DNA from 2 places in the Methylomonas sp. Kb3 genome. Region 2 is predicted to be linked to the other one. Evidence: riboswitches for the same ligand, from Rfam matches in the RefSeq annotation. Region 2 holds a riboswitch; the other holds the start of a gene.
The links. Region 2 has a riboswitch for cyclic di-GMP ahead of CWO84_RS07910 (hypothetical protein). Riboswitches for the same ligand answer to the same signal wherever they lie in the genome.
Positions count from the first base shown of each region.

Region 1 (7,559 bases), on a different contig from region 2:
AACAAAACCAATGTTCAACTCGGTAGCCAGAATGGTTGGTGAAGCCGCATCGGCAGCGATTTTAGCGATGACGGTAGATTTATCCGCGCTGATACCTTTACGCCATTGGAAGGTTTGCTCAACCCAATCCATATACTTGCCTCTGAAGGCTTGTTCCAGAGTCGGTGCTACACCGTCCACTTTAATAAAGCGGTAATGCTTGGCATGCGTAGCATTGTTTTCCAAGCTTTGTTGACCGATGGCCCAGCCTCTGTTACCGGCAGTATTAACCGCGGTGTTGAATACGTCAGGGTTAGTCGTGGTGATTTGTTTAGCCACCGCTTCGCCGTCGGCAAAGTCTTCCAGACACAATTCCATATCGCCGGAACCACTAATTTCGTGCTTCACAGGACCGGCCAAAGAAGAACCTACCCAGTCAGGATTCAAACCGGCCGTGCTGCAAGGGTTGTTTAGGAATTTAACGTACTGTTGCGCGCCGGTACCGGAACCGTCGATACGTTTGCAAAAATGCACTTTAGTATCGTTAGGGGTTACGTTTCTGACAGTGCCGTCGGAATCGGTGTAAGTCAAACCGGCAGTCAAGCTGGTTAAGGCCGTGCCGTTTACTTTAAACTCGGACCATCTTTTGATTTGACCGGAGATCAACTCAGCCACTTGTTGTTTGCTCAAGCTAGGCATACAAGCTTCGGTGTAATCGCCCGGTGCGCAGCTGCCGCCAAAACCGGCCAACAGGTTTTGCGCTCTTTGTAAAGCCACATACAAGTTATCGGAAACCGGCACGCCAAATACCAAGGCCGCCGCAGGCACCACGTTCAGAGCCGCGTCGGCAGCCACTGGATCAACCGCAGAAGCGTTTGAAGGTTTGTTTGGGCCAACAAACAATTTTGGCTCAACATCGGAAATACCGGCATCGGACAGCACGTTGGTCAGGTTAGCGCCGCTGGCGTTGCAAAACCAAGTGTTGGTCGCGCCTTGTTGCGTGCAGTTACCGTTGTCGATACGCATCGCCGCAATCGCCACGCCGTCGATCAGCGGGTTAACGCCTTGCGCAGAACCGCCGGCAGAACGTTTGTGGAACAGGACTTTAGCCGTGGTTGCCGCAGAACCGTTGACGGTCAGGCCGGGTACGTTAGTAGAGTTCAGTGTGCAGAAATAAGCACTATGGTTTTTACCTTCGGAACCCGCTGTACCGTTATCTTTAAATACATCCAAAGTACCGGCGTCGCACAAGTTCACAAACAAGGCAGCCAGGGCTTTGTCTTGCGCGCTAGCGCCGGACATGAAGATTTCGATATCCGGCGTAACGCTTGGCGCATGCGCGGATGCGCCTTGCGAAAAACCTGCCAGAGAAGCCACTGCGATAGCAGCAGACAATAATTGCTTTTTCATTGTATATCTCTCAATGGATTAAATTTAAAGTGTGAGCCGACCCGTTCATGAAGGGGGAACCAGCAAAACAGAATCCGGCCGGCTCAAGCCGCTTACGGAATTAAACCGCCAGCGATTTACGACGAGTGGCGCGCAGTACACCCATCAGACCGGCGCCGAACATCCAAACCGCAGCAGGTAGTGGCACAGCAGCAGGCGCAGCGGTATAGGTCAAAGAACCGACGTTGCCGTTGATTGCGAAATTCCATACGCCTGGGAAAGTGACTAATTCGCCGGTGTCGAAGTCATCGGCATTGGCTCTTTCGCGAACAAAAGACAATGCTGTGCCTAACTGACCTTGCGCGGTAAATGGCAAGGCAGTTTGGAAATCGTTACCGTAAACAGCTGTGTATCCTTGCTGGCCGACAGTTTTGAAGGTACTCAAGTTGTTGCTGTTAGCATCTTGAGTTTGGATATAGCTGACCAAATCATTCCATTTACCCATCGTGTTGCTAATGTCTGGAGCGTTCGCGTCGATGCTGGATGGTGAAGGCACTACAGAAGTGGTGTAAAAACCAAATTTAGCTAAGTCGGTCAATTCATTCAATACACCATGACCACCAGAAACACCCCAGGCAACGTTGTTGCCGGCAGTGTAAGCAGCAGCGAACGATTGGAAGTTGTTGTCGCTCAGTGTGAATGACAATGGTTGGCTAGGATTAGCCAAAAATTGTTCAACAGTGATGCCCAAATCCAGCGTGTAAGAGTTTTGTGCTGTGTAGTTAACCAGGTTAAACAAAAACTCACTACCGTCTGCTGTTGCATCGCCGATAGCTTGGATACGCGCTTCCGCGGCGCCTGAAGCGGCCGCTGCCAATACTGCAACTGCCAACAATTTTTTAGACAATTTCATTTTTAAAACCTCATGTTTAAATTTCGATTAATGACATAAGGTGACAGCCCAGCCGTCTTGACCTGCAAGACCCGTGACTTTCCGTCCCCGCTTCACAACGAGTTTGGCTTTTACACGCTTTAGATTGCACTCGACACCATCTAACATCCTGACAGCGCCGCTTTGTTGCCCCCGCTACCATGTTCCGCCTAGCCTCCTCCCTATCCTCTTCCTTCGCCGCTCCTTGTTCGTGCCGTCCATGTTCCCTAGTTGCTCCCGAATCTTTGCTGAACGGCCGTTCCTCAACCCCTCAACTTGGCGCGAATTATTCCAGAGCAATAGCGGCGTTTCGGTTACAGCATTGTTAAATTAACGTGACATGTAATACATCTGTATTACAAAGCCGGCCGCTAACACGAAAATTCAGCGGATGACCGGGCGGGAGGGAGTGATGAAATCTAAGATTCTATTTGCGGGGGTCGCATCAGTGCGATTCAGTTAAGGAAGAAACCCCTTTTCCTCCGGGAGAAGCTGGGAATGCGGGAATCAAATAAACTATTTTCGGTGTAGCCTAGGTATTAGTGGCCGCTAGCTCTCGACGGCAAGGGCCTTGCTGACTATTGAGCAAGTTAGTTAAACCCAAAAAGTCCGTCATGCCGCCGGGATAAGGGCGTCCGGTGCCATGGATGGCAAGCTTCGAACTCTGCGTGCGCTGAACACGGCATTCCCCGACAAGCAAACGCCTTGCGACCGCTTCACCAATCGATTGGGAACACTGGGCTCCCGCCTGCGCGGGAGCGACGGACGTTAAAGGCCAGGCTAATATGAAGGCGGGCTAAACAACGCCCAACAAGACTTTGGCGTTAACGATACCGTCCGCATCGGCCGGTTTTTCCACATCGATTTGCAGCACTTGCAAGCGGTGTTTGGTTTCCAAAATTGTCAACCATGACATCAGTCGGTCGAAGGCCAGATTTTCCAGCCAGACGCTGACTTTGTCCTCGCCTTCCGGTGACAGATGTTTGATCGCCGGTTTTATATCCAGCTGTTGGCTGCTGAAATCGACTAACGCCAGCGGCGATTGATTACCGCCATCCACTGCCGGCGTATCAACCGCGGCTTGTTGCCGCAAAGCCGCCGCTTCGTTGCCGACTTGTTGTAAATAGCTATAGATTTGCCTTTGCGCCTGGATTTTTAGCGTCAGCAAGCGGCTTTGTTCAGCAATTGGTTGGTAAAACAGCAGGTATGCGCCATACATCAGCACGACCAGCACACCACCCAGCGCCAGTACTCGCTCTCTGGGCGTTAGTTCGGCAAAACGCTGCGCTATGTCATTTTTCGCGAATCTCAAGTTGCGCCTCCACGCCATTTGCGCCGCTGTCGGCGGATTGAAGTTTCACCTGCATGCTGGTTTGCAATTGTTGTTTGAATTGCTCCAGCTGGCCGATGTCATCGGCAACTACATGCAACTGCAAACCGCCGTTCAGGAAATTGAGTTTTTTCAGGTGCACGGCGGGCGTGTCTTTTAATACCAAGCCGGACCGGTAAAACAAGCGCATGAAGCCGCTACCGACGACGTCGTGTTGTTTTCTCAGCTGCGCCAGTTGTTGCTCGGCTTGGGCTTTAACATTGACGATGCGCTTCACCTCGGGAAAGCTTTGTTTGAACAGCGCTTGGGTTTTGGCTTCCAATTCGCTCAGCTCGGCTTGCTGTTGCCAGTAGGTGTGCAATAAGGCGTAGCTCTGCACCGCCAAAGCCGCACCCAAAATAATTGCTGCAGGCAGCCACTGCTGCCAACGGCCTACCTTTTGGCTACTAACGGCATAGGCACCGCTCAATAAACTCAGCTCTGCCGGCAACAACTCAACGGCGCTCGCCATGAATGGCAACGGTTTTGCTATGACTGTTTCCACACCGGTAGTTGCTAAACCTTCCGGCAGTTTGCTGTCTTCGCTGGCTTTGAATAGCAGTAAAGTCTGAAAATCAGCACCTTCGGCACGGGCTTTTTCCAACAATTGCGGCAGAAATTGCGTATCCACGCCGCCGCCCAGATAGGCAGCGCTACGCAAAATAGCGTTGCTGTCGTCGAGCAACAAGGTGGCTTGTCCGGCTTGATACGGCAGACATAAGGTTTCCGGATATGCGCCATCCAGCGGCAAACCGGCTTCCCGAAACGGCGTAAGCCATGTCGATAGCGTTTCGTGGGTAATCGCCGCGACGGCGAGTTTATCCCGATCCTGTTTTAACCAAACCAGATGATAATTTTCCACGTCCTCGGCCAACAGGTCTTCCAAGGCAAACGGCAAGGCTTTTTTCAGTTGCGCGGTGGTTTTAACCGCCAACTCGATTTCCAGCAATAGCACCGAAGCGGCCGGCAATAACAGCAGTACAGACTTACCCTGCGCAACAGCTGCTAACTGGGCCATCGTGCCGGATGCCGGCTGACTATCCGGCTCGGCAAGACTCAACCATTCCAGTTTATCGGCCGATTCGGAGATGAATCTGACCAGCAGTTTTTCAGCCATGCGCCAAGCCCTGGCGCTGCCGCTTCAAGACTTGCGCACCGCCGCTATCACGCTGCAATTGCGACTGAAACTGCAAATGGGTTTTGCCCATATCGATTTGCCCTTGTAGTAAAAAGTGTTGCGAACTGACCCCCAAGCCGTATTTACCGATGCCGGCATCGGCAACCGCTTCGTCCTTTAAAAACTCGGCGACTTTTTCGAAAGGCTTGCCTCTGGCTCTGAAGATGGATGCCGCCTGATCGGCGCTGATGTCGTCCGCCAAACAGCGCAGCACCATGGCGCTGGCGGTATTGATATTCAGCGGCGCGTAGCCTTCCACCACATACACATACGGCAATAATTTCGAATAAATCTCGCGCGTCATGCCTTGTACCAGCAATAACTCGCTGACATCTGCAAATTGCCGGTTCGCGGCGCGGTAGCCGGGCTTAGATCGGGTATAGGCGTCGTCTTCCGCACCGTGCGGATAGCTAGCGTCCATATCTGCGTCTATCCAATCCGTGATTGCCTGTACCAGCTCGGTTTTCAGTTTTAGCTGCGCCAGCAAGCGTTCCAAGCGTTTTACATCCGGCACGGATACTTTTCCCTCAACCAACAAGTTGTTCAGATTTATACGGCCTTGCAAATCCTCAATCTGTGCTTGCATCGTGCCGCCAGCCACCACGGTCGTTGCCAGCGGTTTGGACCAGGTATCATCCACACCATCGACATCACCAACTTTCGCATCAGCGGCCAGCCTGCCAATCGCCCAGCTTTCCAAGCCATAGGCATATTCCCAGGCTTGCATGCTGCGCAGCTGATTTTCGGTGCGGCGAATATCCATCTGCCGCGCTCTGGACATGGACACGACCGCTACCGTGGCGATGGCCAGTATCAGCATCACCGTGATCAACGCTATGCCGTGCTGCGCCCGATCTAGCATCTTCATTCCCGCACCAGAAACAGCCGGCGCATGTCGCCCAGGCCGGCCAAGTTAAAATTAGCTTCCACCGCTTTGGGTAAGCCAGTGCCACCTGCCGGCCAATGCGTCGTCCAGTCGCTGCCGTAAAAGCGCAGTTCAAGCGCGCCAACATTCAGCAATTTTTTCCGACGAAATTGCGTCTGCTGGGTACGGTCCAACACGATCCAGACCTGCCTGTACAAACTGCCGTTTTCCAGTCGATAACTGACACGCTGCAGATCACTTCGCATCGACAACGCCGACCATTCCGGCACGCTGCGGGTTAAAGTCAATAATTCTTCACCATTCCCACCGGAAAAAGCCGGCTGTTCGCTACCCAATTCGTCCCGAATCGAGCGTGGCAAAGCCTGGGCTAAATCTTCGTTAAGCAAATACAGGGTTTGCTGCAACGCGGCGATGCTGTCCGAGCGTTTTTCCGTGCCCGCTCTGGCATCCAACACCGCGCTCAAGCCGGCGTAGGCCATGGCCGCCATGATCGCGAACACGGCCATCGCGATCAGGACTTCCAGCAAGGTAAAACCGCGACTGGCGCTATTGTTCATGGCTGGCCGGAACATAACTAAGCAAACCGGCGTACGGCGATTTATCCCCTTCCAAAAACACTTCTATCCGGTAATCCCAAAGCGTGCCGCCGAGACTCGGCGTCACACCGCGCTTGGCCTGCCAATACCAGCGCCGCCCGGCCATGGTTTCCCACCCGTCCTGGTTCTCCGGCTTTTCGGTATCCAGGCGCAATTGCACCGCACGATTAGCGGCTATCGTCGCGGCTATAGTTTTGTTTTCCAGATACCAAAGGTTCTTGGTATTGTCGGCGGTAATTTTGATCAAGCCGGCCATCAGAATGGCTAACAGCGCCAGCGCAATCAGCACTTCCAATAGAGTGAAACCGCCGTTGCCGGGGTATTTCATGGCTTAATGGCGACGCTGGAAATTGCCAAGCCCCCATCCGCCGTATTACTCAGCCAAAACCGGAGATCGCTTTTTGCTAAATCCAACGCAATTTGAAACACCGCAGAGGCCCCGTCCGGGGTAAAGACAATCTGCGGTTCCGGATGAACTTTGCCGCCGAACCGTTGATTCAGATACACCGGCTTTTCGTCCAAGCTTAAAGCCAAGGTCATGCCTGTTGGCAAATTCCTCTGTCTGAATAGCGCATCATTATTCTCCGGCTGCCACTTGCTTTGGGTAGGCGAGAGAAACCTATACCCTTGGCCGACCAACTCCAGACCTATGCTTTCGCCGCGTATCATCGCTTCCTGCTCGGCCAGCGCCAGCAATTTTGCCAGCCGATCAACTTCCAATTGTTGCTGCTTACTATGATCGGCATTGCCCATCGCCAGCATCGCCATGCTGCTCATCAAGCCGATTAAAACCATCGCAATTAACAGTTCTATCAGCGTAAAACCACGCGCGCTCAAGCCGGAATTTGGCCTTATTTTTGCGCCCAATTGGTGATGTCCGCGCCGGCTTCGCTGCCGCCTTCCACGCCGTCGGCGCCGAAGGAATACAAATCAAATTCGCCGTGCGCGCCGGGCTGCATATAAAAATACGCTTTGCCCCATGCGTCGACCGGCAGTTGATCCAGATAGCCGCCCTGCTTCCAATGCGCGCCGGCCGGCAGATTAGCGGGTTTATGTACCAAAGCTTCCAGGCCTTGGTCGGTGGTGGGGTAGCTGAAGTTATCCAGTCTGTATAAATCCAGCGCGGCGCTGATGGCTCTGATGTCTTGCAAGGTGCGCGTGGCACGGGCTTCGTCTGGTCTGCCCATGATTTTTGGGACGACGATGGACGCCAAGATGCCCAAAATCACCAC
Region 1 covers NZ_PIZT01000008.1:12,982-20,540, reverse strand. The annotation lists gene CWO84_RS06630 (hypothetical protein) at 1-1,389, opposite strand, end outside; gene CWO84_RS06625 (hypothetical protein) at 1,490-2,281, opposite strand; cyclic di-GMP riboswitch class I at 2,321-2,399, opposite strand; gene CWO84_RS06620 (type II secretion system protein M) at 3,096-3,611, opposite strand; gene gspL (type II secretion system protein GspL) at 3,592-4,785, opposite strand; gene gspK (type II secretion system minor pseudopilin GspK) at 4,778-5,713, opposite strand; gene gspJ (type II secretion system minor pseudopilin GspJ) at 5,710-6,288, opposite strand; gene gspI (type II secretion system minor pseudopilin GspI) at 6,278-6,655, opposite strand; gene gspH (type II secretion system minor pseudopilin GspH) at 6,652-7,194, opposite strand; gene gspG (type II secretion system major pseudopilin GspG) at 7,179-7,559, opposite strand, start outside.
Region 1: another riboswitch for cyclic di-GMP. It lies ahead of CWO84_RS06625 (hypothetical protein); the one in region 2 lies ahead of CWO84_RS07910 (hypothetical protein).

Region 2 (7,559 bases):
GACGCGGAAATGTTCAAAGAGATGCCGGCACTGCTTCCGAGGACGTCTGCACCGCCGACGAACACGGCATACCAGCCAGCTTGCAAGTCGTTCAGTGTCAAGGTCGCGAATCTTTTGGTGTTGGCAAAAGCAGGGTTGCCGGTGACGCCTATAGTGCCGGATACGCCGGTTTCATACAGATTGTCGATACTGACATCGTGGGCGCCGGAGTCGATGACGCCGCCGAAAGAGTTAACGTAGTTTTTGCTTGAGGAACTGACGTAGCCCAGGGTTTCGACAATGCCGTCCGCGCCGGTTGCCCACATAATGCCTGGATCGCCGGCTTGGCCGACCGAGTTAAATTTGTGAATTTGGCCGGTTAGCTCAGCCGGTGTATCGACGCCGACCGTTTCACCCGAATAAGCCACATTGGTTCTGAAAATTGAAAAGGCCGGAAAGTTTGCGGCGGACGAACGCGCGTCGACAGTCACGGATTGGGCTGATGAGCTCAAATAGAAGTTGGTAAATGCACCTTGCATGCCCCAACCATCATTGGACAGAGACGGATTGCCCGCGAAGCCCAAATTGCTGGAATTAAAACTAGGGTTTGAGATGCTGGTGCCCAGCTCGAGAGTGTTATCGGCGCCTGACCAAGCCGCCGTCGCAGGTTGAGCAACGGCAAGGGTTAGCGCGGCGGACGATAGGGTGATTTTAAAAATAGTTTGTAAATCGATGTTCATTTTTGAGTGTCTCCAATATCTACCACATCGTTGTTTACGATTGTGGTAGATTTAAGTTGCTGTTTAATTTGGATTTGTCTGAGTATTTCGGGCCTGGCAGCCAAAAGATAGACATCTCCAAAGGGTTTAGACATGCATTGCGAGGGGTGAGTCGACAGCTGATGTCGGCTGACCTTTTCGCTCTTGTTTGCCGGGGTTACGCGGTGCGGCGTTTGCCTAATACACTGAATCCCATTAATGCAGAACCGAACAACCAAACGGCCCCTGGCACCGGCACTGCGCTAACACCCTCGCCGGTGATGGTCAAAGGCAGGCTGGCTCCGGTGACGTAGTCGGTGGCGGTCAGGGTAATTTGATAATCGAAATGATCCTGACCGGTGGCGCCCGTTATCGGGTTGACGCCGGTCGCACCGGTGATGGTGTCGCCCTTGTTGAAGCCCAGCACAGCTTCTTCGATGGTTAGAGAGTAATCGCCAAAAGCAATAATGTAATTGCCCACGTCCAATGCAGTAGCCAGGTAGGAGTCTCGGCTCAACAAGCTGCCATCGGCCCATCCGCCGGTATTGCCGGGTATGGTGTAAGCTGGGCTGTCGTCGCCGCTGACGATTTCGGTAGTCAGTGAGACTGTGTCCTGAAAAATGCGGAATTGGCTATCTGCCAGTGTCAGTTCGCCGTCGCCGTTTATATCGACATACGCGCCGGGATGCGCGCCCCAGCCCGCTGCGTAGCCTTCATTCGCCAGGACATCGATTATCACATTGGCAGCTGATGACAAGGAGAACGAGTAGAAATCGATTGTGGTGCCGGCGCCGTGAACCGGGTCGACGGTTTTATAGATGGTGCCGTTTACGGTCTCGGCTTGTACATTGCCGAGGCCTAAAAGTGAAATAGCAAGTGTTGCAGCGACCTTTTTCAAGGCAGGCGCATGTTTCGTGTTAACAGACATATTTCAATTCCTTTCATAGTAAGACGAAGATTTTTACCGGTAGGTTTTACCGGCGACATTCAATGTTTCGCAATTCCCTTTGCGAGTCGTTGCCTAACGCACCTGCGCCGGATGCCGCGATGTCAGCCTCTTACTTTCCGGTCCTTTGCGTACGGTAAGTGCTGGGCCGATGGCTTCCCGCGCAATTTGAACAGCCTTAAAACCGCTATGTATTTCAATATTCCTGAATTGATCACGCTACGCTATGGTTGCGAGAGAGACAGTCCAAAGAGTTTTAAATACCGGGCTTGCTTGCGTAGTGAGTTAAACAACGGGTTTAGCTAATCAGGTGATACAACAAACTATTCCTGACCAGTGAGCGAGCGCTATGGGTAGTTGTCGGTGTATGAATCTCGACCGGCTAGACCCTTCTCTTACCCGCTCATAAGAGGCAGCTCGACTATCTGAATCAGATCCGCAGCTTTCCGGCCCCGCCTTGCGACGAGTGTGGCGACTTGGTGGCTGCGCCCAGGTGGGTGCAGCACTATTTATAAAGCAAAACATGCGCCAAAATATATTTGAGCAAGGGTTGCTAGTGTTTTTCTATGGTTATGTTCATATAAAACAATGCGATAGGCTGTTTTGTTTGATAGGGTGGAGTAGTAATAAGTGTGGCGGTTTTTTGGGGTTTTAGATGGCTATTACGCTATGCAGGGTGTGTTATTTCGCGTATTTTGGGTTATATCCCTTATTTTATTTAAGAGATTTTGGGCGGCAGCTTTGAGTTTGCGCCGTAGGGGTAAAAGTCATCAGTTCGGGTAGTGATATACCAAGCTGGGTGCTTAAAAATCAGGGTGCTGGAACGAAGGTTGGGAACGAATTCCGAAATAAAAATCCAACGTTCTCATGCGTATCATGACTTCGTCGGCAATCGACGACCAGCCTCGCCGGAGCTTTAGTCATCTGCCAATTGCCGACGAAAATCACTCAGCCCCAGAAAAAGGTTGATTCCTCTAATCGCCTTTGCCACCAGGTGGAGAAGGCATTTTTTGCATTTAAGCCGATGGCATGGCATAGCTACTGGTTAAGCTAAAAAAACACCGCTTGGTTCTTGGCTGTCTTGCACTTACAGGGTATTGCGCTTCGGGCGGCTGTGTTATGACGACACTATCCAATATTTCCAACACAAAATTTTCAAACTTAAATTAAGATGCCCGACACTTTCACCGAGGATAGATATGAATAAAACCGATGCCATTTTGAACAAGGGTCAGAAGCTCTATGAAGACGATGCTTATATTTTGTTGTGGACGAAATTTTTTGGCCTGAGCCTGCTGGCGCTGACCTCTTACTATGTCTACGATAAACAAAAGCAGCGGCTGATCAAGCTCATGAGTAGAGAAAAAACCTATCTGATGAGCATCAGTTACTACCTCACCCACGATTATGGTTTTACCCCGACAATGGTGCTGGAAGGTATCAGTTTATTTAAGGATATTTCGACGGCAATTGCCGACCGAGGCGGCGAGACCTGGAAGACCTTCTTTGCGGAAACCGCCAAAGATAAAGCCAGGACGTATGCGGTGCGGGGCATCCGCAAGGATAAAAAAGCCAAGGCTTGAGTTTCCACAACTTATGCATTTTGTGCTAGGAGGCCGTCAATAAGTCGCGGACAAAACCCTGGTCAGTTTTTAACTGCTCGAGCGGCAATCTCTTTATAGGAATAGTCAGTGCAGGAATCATCCACTAAAAAACGCACGCCAATTTTTGGCAACAAACCTTTGGCTCGACCTACCAAAAGGCCGGCGCGCGGATGCTGATTACCCAAACCGGCGAGTTGGTCGGTTTGCTGGGTCCGGCGCATCGCAAGCAGCGGCTGCTGCACAGCTTGGGCGACAACGCGGCACTGATAGTCGAACGGGTATTCCGCCCGTTCGGTTTGGACATCGGCGCGCAACCTCCGGAAGAGATTGTCTTGTCCATCGTGGCCGGCATTCAGTCCCAGTTCAACGGCCGTAGCGGCTGGCAACTGGGGAAAGAGCCGGTTGCGATTAAACATGCCTGCAGCCATGGATAATGTGCATGCCGTCATCCTGGCGGCCGGTGCCTCCAGCCGGATGGGCAGTCCCAAGCAATTACTGATTTGGCAGGAGCGTCCATTACTGGCGCATGCGCTTGCCAATGCGCAAGCCGTGTTGGCGGAGCGGACGGTGGTGGTATTGGGCGCAAATGCTGAGGCGATAAAAGCCGCGGTCGATTTTAACAGCAGCAAAGTGGTGTTGAATCCGAGTTGGGCGGACGGGATGGCCGGTTCGATTCTGGCTGGTATCCAGGCTGTGCCGGGCACGGCTAGCGCGGTATTGTTGATGCTCTGTGATCAACCCTTGATTAGCGCCGCGCATCTGCAAAGTTTGCTAAGTGCTTGGCAAAACGCGCCGGAGCGCATCGTCGTCAGTCAGTACGCGGAATCGTTTGGCGTGCCAGCCGTGTTTCCGGCTGCTTATTTTCCCCAGCTAGCCAGCTTGACCGGCGACCGGGGAGCCAAGCCCTTGTTACTGCGCTTCGAAGACACACTGGTAAAAGTGCCGTTGCTGGAAGCGGAAATGGATGTCGACACCACTAGCGATTACCAGCGCTTGCATGCACTCAATGAGATGTAGCTCATGATTGACCAACCGCTTGACGCCTACTTACAGCGTATTCGCGAGCTGTTCATCGAACTAGGCATTCAGGAAGAACTGCCGGCAGGTAGAGGTTTGGCATTATGCCGCGAGCCGGCCGAACTGATCGTCGCGGAAACCACGCGGCAAGGTAGAGCGTATTATCTCACGGCGGAAGCGGCCGTTGCCTGGCACGCATTGAAACAGGCCGCCGCCGAGGAGGGCATTACCCTGCTGATGGTGTCGGCCTTTCGCAGTGCGGATTATCAAGCCGACATTATTCGGCGCAAGCTCGGGATGGGGCAAACTATCGAGGAGATTCTGCGTGTCTTGGCCCCGCCCGGTTACAGCGAACACCACACCGGGCGTGCCATCGATATAGGCAGCGACGACTGCCCGGAACTGGGCGAGCGGTTCGAACAAACGGCTGCTTATCAGTGGCTATCAAGCAACGCGCAACGCTTTCAATTTTTTCTGTCATTCCCGCGCGATAACCGCTTCGGTTATGTTTACGAGCCTTGGCATTGGTGTTATCGGGGCGATTCGTAGCAACGTTTGGTAACTACTGAAGCCAAAATAGTGGGTCTCTTTGTTATCACCGAGTCTCCAAATTAGCCTTGCAAGCCTAGACGCTATTCGGTTATCGCTGATAGGGTTGCGCATAAGGTAATTAAGCTCTCGTCTTGGGTTTTTTGCTGTCGCCAGCATCGCGAGGTTTTTACGTTGCGGACAAACTCCAAAGCCTTGCGGGCAAAGCAAACTTGTATAACCGGCTGGCAAAAAGCCTTACCCGCGATGCCTTCAAAGGACTAAAGCGCCTAGCCGCTTAAACCGGACATTCAAGATTAGCACTCGCGCCTCAGCTTCGCGTCGGTTGGACTCAGTGACGAATGCCCGCTTTCGGGTTTCGGAATTCACAGCTTTCCGGCGATGAATCTGAAGCGGTGACGGTATATGTCGCCATCCCAAACTTTTCCAGTCAGAGAAGGAGCGGATTTACCTTTTACGAAAGCTTCCGCTGGGTTGAGGGATAAGCAGGGAAGTTATTTATTTTTAGTTATATCCATGGCGATCTGTTGTATTCGGTCCACCACATTTGGCTTGCCGACTTGACCGACCAGCCCTGCTCGGCGGAGTTTCTCGAAGACATTCGGTCTTGCGCCGCACAGGATTAGTCGGGTTTTGTGCCGTTTGCAGTTATCCAGCAAATCCCACAGCGATTGCAGGCCGGTTGCGTCGATGAAAGGCACTTTTTCCAGGCGCAAGACCAGAATTTCGGTATGGCCGTGAATCACTTCCAGCGCGGATTCCAATCTTGCCGCCGCGCCAAAAAAGAAAGGCCCTTCCATGGCAAAAACGACGGTATTGGCTGGCAGCGTAAAATCCGTATCATCGAGTTCTTCCATGACGGCGTCGTGCGCTTGCCGCTCTATGCCCACGGCTTCCGACATGCGTTTCATGAATAACAGGGCCGCCAGCATCACGCCGATATTGACGGCGATGACCAAATCGCTGAACACGGTGAGCAAAAAGGTAATCAGCAGCACCGCCACATCCGACTTCGGCGCCGTTCTGAGCATGTGGCCGAAACGGTGCAACTCACTCATGTTGTAGGCCACGACAAACAAAATGGCGGCCAACGCGCTCAGCGGAATCAACGAAGCATATGGGGCCAGCAACATGACGATGCCGATCAAGGTCAAAGTATGCACAATCCCCGCCAGCGGACTATTGGCGCCATTGCGCAGATTGGTCGCCGTGCGGGCAATCGCCCCGGTAGAGGCAAAGCCGCCGAACAACGGGGAGCATATGTTCGCAATCCCTTGACCGATCAATTCCTGATTGGCGTCATGTTTGGTGCCGGCCATGCTGTCGGCGACCACGGCGGACAGCAGTGACTCAATCGCGCCCAGCAAGGCAATCGTAAAAGCAGGGCCGATTAATTGCAGCACCTCCGATACCGACATTGCCGGCAGTTGGAATTGCGGCAACTGCTGCGGAATGCCGCCAAAGGCGCTGCCTATCGTCGCCACGCCGTCCCATTGCAATTGCCACTGCGCGCAGGTGGCAATCAACATGGCGACCAGCGGGGCGGGAATGCGTTTCAGAATCCGGCCGGAAATCAGCAACACCGCCAAGGTCAAGCCGCCTAGCAAGGTGGTTTCAACGTGCAGCCCAGGAAACGCTTGTGCCAACGACCAAAATTTTTCATGAAAATGCTCGGCACCGGCCGCGGGGCTCAAACCAAAAAAATCTTTCCATTGCCCTACAAAAATGATGACCCCGATACCGCTGGTAAAACCGACGATGACGGGATCGGGTATATATTTGATGACACCGCCCAACTTGGTAAGCCCCATCAGCAATAATATGATGCCGGCCATCAAGGAGGCAATTTGCAAGCCGCCGATGCCGTATTTGCCGGTAATGCCGGCTAGAATCACGATAAAGGCGCCAGTTGGCCCTGCTATCTGCACGCGGCTGCCGCCAAACAAGGATGTCAGCCCACCGGCCACGATGGCTGTGTATAGTCCCTGCTCGGGTTTGGCGCCGGAGGCTATCGCAAAAGCCATGGCCAGAGGCAGCGCAACAACGCCGACTATCACACCGGCCAACAGGTTATTCAGCCAATGCGCCCTGGACAATAAACCCGCGCGACCGGCTTCAAGAATTGCAATCATAGGAAAAGTTTTAAATGTTTATCGATGGGACCCATGATAGCACCTGGGTTGTAGCGATTGCCGCAAGAAACAAGTCGTGACAACCGAATCGATCATAGCCGCTTGAAACCATTGTGCAGGTTGGGTACTCACCGCGTAACTTGTGTCAGTCGCCACCATGATGACCCTCTATGGGTGCGCGAGCGCACCCTGCATCTACATTTGGACTTTGAGACAAGCCAAATCATGGTCGGAATACAGCCGGCTTGATGCCATTGGCCGGCGCATAATCAATGGCTCAAATAGGCCGACTGCCGGAAACTACAAAAGTCCGCCTCGTAGAAGCGCAACCCGAAAAACGATGTTTGGACTTGTGGCCGCTTTGGAGCAAGATGGATGACGGGTGAGGGGCGGTGACCGCCGATACCCAGGAGCGTTTGACGGAAATAAGTGGCGAAACGGCGATAACCTCCTTGTTATCGCCGATCCGATGGTTTTATACCTCGGTGCTATTCAACCAAAGATCGTGCTTGTTGCACAGGCTCAAGGCGTAAACGGTACCGCTGTATCCCGCCAGGCTGAATTCGGAAATGGC
Region 2 covers NZ_PIZT01000010.1:137,352-144,910, forward strand. The annotation lists gene CWO84_RS07905 (hypothetical protein) at 1-719, opposite strand, end outside; gene CWO84_RS07910 (hypothetical protein) at 916-1,665, opposite strand; cyclic di-GMP riboswitch class I at 2,092-2,166, opposite strand; gene CWO84_RS07915 (hypothetical protein) at 2,883-3,266, shown strand; gene CWO84_RS07920 (XdhC family protein) at 3,458-3,721, shown strand; gene CWO84_RS07925 (nucleotidyltransferase family protein) at 3,702-4,304, shown strand; gene CWO84_RS07930 (M15 family metallopeptidase) at 4,308-4,853, shown strand; gene CWO84_RS07935 (SulP family inorganic anion transporter) at 5,348-6,985, opposite strand; gene CWO84_RS07940 (desulfoferrodoxin family protein) at 7,461-7,559, opposite strand, start outside.